3 regions of the Streptomyces sp. NPDC001536 genome follow, and region 3 is predicted to be linked to each of the others. Evidence: predicted binding sites of a transcription regulator. Region 3 holds the regulator's gene; each other region holds the start of a gene.
What was found. The regulator HspR, encoded in region 3, represses chaperone genes until heat shock. The targets are predictions, from matches to a motif close to TTGAGNNNNNNNNNCTCAA.

Region 1 (2,262 bases), on a different contig from region 3:
GTCCTCGACACCTCCGGGTCCATGGACCGCACCCTGCTCGGCAAGGCGCTGGGCGCGATCGCCTCCTACGCCGAGGCCCGGGACGTACCGGCCGCGCGGGTCGTGTTCTGTGACGCGGCCCCCTACGACGCCGGATATCTGCCGGTCACCGAGATCGCGGGCCGGGTCCGGGTGCGCGGTCGCGGCGGTACGGTCCTGCAGCCCGGGATCGACCTGCTGCACCGCGCGGACGACTTCCCGCCCGGCGCTCCCGTGCTGGTGATCACGGACGGCTGGTGCGACGTCCTGCGGGTACGGCGCGAGCACGCGTATCTGATCCCGGAGGGCGCGCGGCTGCCCTTCAGCCCGCGCGGGCCGGTCTTCAGGGTGAGCCGCGCCCGAGTGTGATCGGATGGGGTGCATCACCCGGAACCGGGACCACACGAAAGGACTGACCGTGGCTACCACGCGCTCCGCACACACCGTCTGGGAAGGCAACCTGCTCGAGGGCAACGGAGTCGTCACCTTCGACTCCTCCGGCGCCATCGCCGAGCAGCCGGTGACGTGGGCTGCCCGCACCCAGGAGGCCAACGGCAAGACCAGCCCCGAGGAGCTGATCGCGGCCGCCCACTCCAGCTGCTTCTCGATGGCGTTCTCGCACGCCCTCGCGGGGGCCGGCACCCCGCCCACCAAGCTCGTCACCTCCGCCGACGTCACCTTCCAGCCCGGCGAGGGCATCACCGGCATCCACCTCACCGTCGAGGGCACCGTGCCCGGCCTCGACGAGGACGGCTTCGTCGCCGCGGCGGAGCAGGCCAAGGTGAACTGCCCGGTCAGCCAGGCCCTCAAGGCCGTACCGATCACCCTGTCGGCGAAGCTGGCCTGACACCCGCACGTCCCGCGATGCCGCGCCCCCTTCGCGAGGGGGACGCGGCATCGCCCGTTTCCGGGTACACGGGTACTCGGCATGGGTACGCGGCATTGACAACAGCCCGCTCAAGTTTTGTGCTGGAGTCCGGGAAGTGCCCTGGCGGAAGGGGACAGCGATGGGACGCGCGGTCGGGATCGATCTGGGGACCACGAACTCCGTGGTGGCCGTCCTGGAGGGCGGCGACCCCACGGTCGTCGCCAATGCGGAGGGGGCCAGGACCACGCCGTCGGTCGTGGCCTTCGCCAAGAACGGTGAGGTGCTCGTCGGGGAGGTCGCCAAACGGCAGGCGGTGACGAACGTCGAGCGGACGGCCCGCTCGGTGAAGCGGTACATGGGCGACGGGAGCTGGCGCTTCCCGGACCAGGGGGATGTCGACGGCACCCGCTACCGGGCGCAGGAGCTCTCCGCGCGGGTGCTCCAGAAGCTGAAGCGGGACGCCGAGTCCTATCTCGGCGAGGACGTCACCGACGCGGTGATCACCGTCCCGGCGTACTTCGACGACGCCCAGCGCCAGGCCACCAAGGAGGCCGGGGAGATCGCGGGCCTGAACGTGCTGCGGATCATCAACGAGCCCACCGCCGCCGCGCTCGCCTACGGCCTGGACCGCGGCGAGGAGCAGACCGTCCTCGTCTTCGACCTCGGCGGCGGCACCTTCGACGTCTCCCTGCTGGAGATCGGCGACGGCGTCATCGAGGTCAAGGCCACCAACGGCGACACACGGCTCGGTGGCGACGACTGGGACCAGCGGGTCATGGAGCACCTGGTGAAGAAGTTCCAGGGGCAGTACGGCGTGGACCTCGGCAAGGACAAGATGGCGCTGCAACGGCTGCGCGAGGGCGCCGAGAAGGCCAAGATCGAACTGTCGAGCTCCTCGGAGACGACGATCAACCTCCCCTACATCACCGCCTCCGCCGACGGCCCCCTGCACCTCGACGAGAAGATGACGCGCGCCCAGTTCCAGGAGCTGACCGCCGATCTGCTCGACCGCTGCAAGACCCCCTTCCACCAGGCAGTCAAGGACGCCGGCATCAAGCTCGCCGCCGTCGACCACGTCATCCTCGTCGGCGGCTCGACCCGGATGCCCGCCGTCACCGACCTGGTCAAGGAACTCACCGGCAAGGACCCGCACAAGGGCGTCAACCCGGACGAGGTCGTCGCCGTCGGCGCGGCCCTCCAGGCAGGCGTCATCCGTGGTGACGTGAAGGACGTCCTGCTGCTCGACGTCACCCCGCTGTCCCTGGGCATCGAGACCAAGGGCGGCATCATGACCAAGCTCATCGAACGCAACACCACGATCCCGACCCGCCGTTCGGAGATCTTCACGACGGCGACCGACAACCAGCCCTCGGTGG
Region 2 (2,262 bases), on a different contig from region 3:
AGCCAGGTCCGGATCCACGAACCCTCGGGCGACTGGTCGCTGGACCGCTCCAGCTTGTCGACCTCCTTGAGGGCCGCCTCGCGGACGTTCTCCGGCAGGTCGGCGGCCTCCACGCGGGCGCGGTAGTCGTCGGACTCCTCGCCGTCCTTCTCGCCGTTGAGCTCGCGCAGTTCCTTGCGCACGGCCTCCAGCTGGCGGCGGAGCAGGAACTCGCGCTGCTGCTTGTCGACGCCTTCCTGGACGTCCTTGGCGATGGTCTCGGCGACGTCCTGCTCGGCGAGGTGGTCGCGCAGCTGCTGGGTGGCGAGCTTGAGGCGGGCCACCGGGTCGGCGGTCTCCAGCAGCTCGATCTTCTGGTCGGTGGTCAGGAAGGGCGAGTAGCCGGAGTTGTCGGCGAGCGCGGAGACGTCGTCGATGGCCTGGACCCGGTCCACGACCTGCCAGGCGCCGCGCTTGCGCAGCCAGGCGGTGGCGAGGGCCTTGTACTCCTTGACCAGTTCGGCGACATGGCCCGGCAGCGGCTCGGGCGCGGTCTCGTCGATACGGGTGCCCTCGACCCAGAGGGCGGCACCCGGCCCCGTGGTCCCGGCACCGATGCGCACCCGGCCGCGGCCGCGGATCAGCGCGCCCGGGTCGCCGTCGGCCAGCCGGCCGACCTGCTCGACGGTGCCCAGGACGCCGGTACCGGCGTAGGTGCCGTCGATGCGTGGCACCAGCAGGACCCTGGGCTTGCCCGGCTCCGAGCGGGCGGCGGCCTGGGCGGCCTCCACCGCGGCGCGTACGTCGGGGTCGTTCAGGTCGAGCGGGACCACCATGCCGGGCAGCACGACCTCGCCGTCGAGCGGCAGCACGGGCAGAGTGAGCGGTGTGGACGTCGAAGCCATGATCTCCCCTTCGGCATTCAAGTTGAGCTATGCCGACTCAATGCACGTGAGCCTTTGATTGTTCCCCTGGGCGCGTTCGCTGTGAGCGATCACGTCTGCCGGAATGCGCGACCCAGCTGATGTAGTAACCCCGGAGGGCTTTCAATCATTACCAAGGGGGGTCCCATGGACCGGATCGTGCGGGCCTGGGTGGACGGATGGGTGCTCTCGCGCGGGGCGGCTCCGCCGGTGGTCGAGCCGTGGGGCTGCACGATCGACATGGGCGTGGACGGCCATGTCGCACGGCATGTGTTCGGCACGCTCGACGACGACGTCGAGGAGGCGGCCGTACGGAAGGTGGCCGGGGCGGTCACCGGTGCCGGGGTGTGGCTCAAGGTCTTCCGGGATCCGGCCGTGGCCGGCGGCTGGCTGGGCGCGGGCTGGTGGATCGATCCCGAGCCCGGCTACCTGATGACACTCCCCCCGACCAGGGCCCTCGACGAGCCGGCGGTCCCCGACGGCTACCGTCAGCGCACCTGGTCCCGCGGCGGCGTCATCCGCACCATGCTCGCCGCCCCCGACGGCTCCTGGGCGGCCCGCGGCCAGCTCGCCCCGACCGGCGCGACCGCGGTCGTGGACCAGGTCGAGACCTCGCCGCGGCACCGCCGCAAGGGCCTCGGCACCGTCGTCATGCGCACCCTCCAGCGGGCCGCCGCCGAACAGGGCGCGGAGACCTGCGTCCTGGCGGGGACGCCCGCGGGGCGGGGGCTGTACGAGTCGCTGGGCTGGACGGTGACCGCGCCGCTGACCAGCGCGAAGTTCACCGGCTGAGGACGCCGCGCAAAACCGGTTGCCTCCCGCGCCGGGCGCCGTACGGTCGTGCCGTGACCGACACCGAGATCTTCCTCGCCGCCTACGACGACCAGATGCGCGGTGCGCCACCCACCCCGCCCGCCGGGGTGACGTACGAGAAGGACGGCCCGCTGCTGCGGATCGTCGGACAGTTCCGGGGGTTCGTGAGCGGGCCGCGCGAGCTCGGCGTCGACGGGGACGCGCTGGACGGGCTCATCGTCCGGCAGCGGGACTTCTTCGCGGCGCGCGGCGAGGCCGTGGAGTGGAAGACACGCGGCCACGACACCCCCGCCGACCTCACCGAACGGCTCAGCGCGGCCGGATTCGTGCCGGAGGACCGGGAGACGGTGCTGATCGGCCGGGCGGCCGACATGGCCGTACGCGAGCCCGTCCTGCCGGCGGGCGTGACGTTGCGGCGGGTCACGGCGGACGCCGACATGCACCGGATCGCCGCCATGGAGTCCACCGTCTGGGGCCAGGACTGGAGTTGGCTGGCCGACGACCTCATCGGCCGGGTCGCCGCCGCCCCCGACGAGGTCGCGATCTA
Region 3 (2,262 bases):
GTGACAGCACGCCCCCGGGCGCGGTGACCGGTCTGACCGCGACCTCCGCCGAGAACGGCATCCTGCTGGACTGGGACGACAGCACGGCCGACGACTTCGACCACTACGAGGTCTACCGGAGCACGGAGGTCGACGGTGTCTGGTCGCCGTACACGAACATCACCGACAGCCTGCCGTACGGCTCGACGCGGTCCGAGAACCGTGACCCGAACCTGCCGGACGACGAGTTCCTGCGCTACCGGGTCGTCGCGGTCGACGTCGACGGGAACGCCCTCGACATCGAGTCCGCGACCACCGTCCAGGTCAACGAGTTCAAGATGACGCCGGACCAGATGTACGCCGAGACCTCGGACATCCTCACCGCGGGCACCGGGGCGGGCGAGGTCTACGTGATGTACGACGGGTCCGCGGACACGTACGGCACCGCGACCGGCTTCCACGTCTACCGCTGGAACAACTCCACGCAGAGCTACGACCTGCTCTTCGACGAGCAGGGCACCGGCGCCTTCGCGTTCACCGACGCGACCGCGCCGTCCGACAGCACGGTCTTCTACAAGTTCACGGCCGTCTACGCCGACGGAACCGAGTCGGCGCCGGTGGGCACCTGGACGTTCAGCTGAGTCCAGGGGATACACCCCGCACACGCGAAGGGGCCCGGAGGATGATCCTCCGGGCCCCTTCCCCATCAGCCGTACGTCAGTCCTGGCGCCCCTTGGGCCGCCACACCACCAACGCGCTGGTCTGCTGCACTTCCTGATACGGCACCAGGTCACGGCGGTACGACGCGTGCACCGCCGCCTCCCGCTGCTGCATCGCCGCGGCGGCGCCCTCCAGGGCGGCCTCCATCTCGGCGACGCGGGACTGCAGCGCGGCGACCTGGTTCTCCAGCTCGATGATGCGCTTGATGCCGGCGAGGTTGATGCCCTCGTCCTGCGACAACGCCTGCACCGCGCGGAGCAGTTCGATGTCGCGGGCCGAGTAGCGGCGGCCCCGGCCGGCGGTGCGGTCCGGGGAGACCAGGCCCAGGCGGTCGTACTGGCGCAGGGTCTGCGGGTGCAGGCCCGAGAGCTGGGCCGCCACCGAAATGACGTAGACCGGGGTCTCCTCGGTCAGTTCATACGGGTTGCGTCGACGGCCGTCCATCTCGATCAAGCTCCCTTCGCGGCCTGGAACAGCTCCGCCCGCGGGTCCTCGCCCGCGGTCGCCTCGCGATACGCCTCGAGTGCGTCACGAGCCTTCCCCGTCAGGTCCGTCGGGACACTCACCTCGACGGTGACCAGGAGGTCGCCGCGGGTGCCGTCCTTACGGACCGCGCCCTTGCCGCGGGCGCGCATGGTGCGGCCGTTGGGCGTGCCCGGCGGCAGCTTCAGCGTGACGGCGGGGCCGCCCAGGGTGGGGACCCTCACCTCGCCGCCGAGGGCCGCCTCGGTGAACGTGACCGGGACCGTGACCGTGAGGTTGTCGTCCTTGCGCCCGAAGACCGGGTGCGTGTCGACGTGCACGGTGACGTACAGATCGCCGGCCGGGCCGCCGCGCTCGCCCGGTGCGCCCTTGCCGCGCAGCCGGATCCGCTGACCGTCCGTCACCCCGGCGGGGATACGGACCTGCATGGTCCGGGAGGACTTGGCGCGGCCGCTGCCCTTGCACTCCAGGCAGGGGTGCTCGGCCATCAGTCCGCGGCCCTTGCAGTCCGGGCAAGGGTCCGTGAGGGAGAAGCCGCCACCGGAGCCCCGCGCCACCTGGCCGGTGCCGACGCAGGTCGGGCACACGCGCGGTGTGCCGTTCTTGTCGCCGGTGCCGGAGCAGGCCTTGCACGGGGACTGCGAGGACATCCGCAGCGGCACCGTGGCCCCCTCGATGGCCTCGGTGAAGCTCAGGGTGACCTCGGTGTCGATGTCCTGGCCACGCCGGGGCTGGGTACGGGTCGTGCCCGTACCGCCCCGGTTGAACAGGCCGCCGAAGACATCGCCGATGCCGCCGCCGAAGCCGCCGGAACCCCCGGCGCCGCCCTGGGCGCCGCCTCCGAAGAGATCGCCCAGGTCGAAGTTGAAGGAGCCGCCGGCCGCGCCCGGCCCCGGGCGGAAGCCGCCGTTGCCGAAGAGGGCGCGGGCCTCGTCGTACTCCTTGCGCTTCTTGGGGTCACCGAGGACGTCGTTCGCCTCGGAGATCTCCTTGAAGCGCTCCTCGGCCTTGGCGTTGCCCTTGTTGGCGTCCGGGTGGAACTCGCGGGCGAGCTTGCGGTACGCCTTCTTGATCTCGGCC

Region 1: a site for HspR is predicted at 961-979, ahead of dnaK (molecular chaperone DnaK). Genes of this name have one in related genera too.
Region 2: a site for HspR is predicted at 907-925, ahead of lon (endopeptidase La). Genes of this name have one in related genera too.

What each region holds. Positions count from the first base shown of each region.
Region 1 is NZ_JBIAVQ010000002.1:50,957-53,218, reverse strand. Features, by position in the region: gene ACFY0U_RS05465 (hypothetical protein) at 1-387, shown strand, start outside; gene ACFY0U_RS05460 (OsmC family protein) at 437-865, shown strand; gene dnaK (molecular chaperone DnaK) at 1,026-2,262, shown strand, end outside.
Region 2 is NZ_JBIAVQ010000015.1:167,527-169,788, forward strand. Features, by position in the region: gene lon (endopeptidase La) at 1-884, opposite strand, end outside; gene ACFY0U_RS34695 (GNAT family N-acetyltransferase) at 1,050-1,694, shown strand; gene ACFY0U_RS34700 (GNAT family N-acetyltransferase) at 1,790-2,262, shown strand, end outside.
Region 3 is NZ_JBIAVQ010000003.1:318,125-320,386, forward strand. Features, by position in the region: gene ACFY0U_RS10410 (PA14 domain-containing protein) at 1-620, shown strand, start outside; gene ACFY0U_RS10415 (heat shock protein transcriptional repressor HspR) at 697-1,143, opposite strand; gene dnaJ (molecular chaperone DnaJ) at 1,149-2,262, opposite strand, start outside.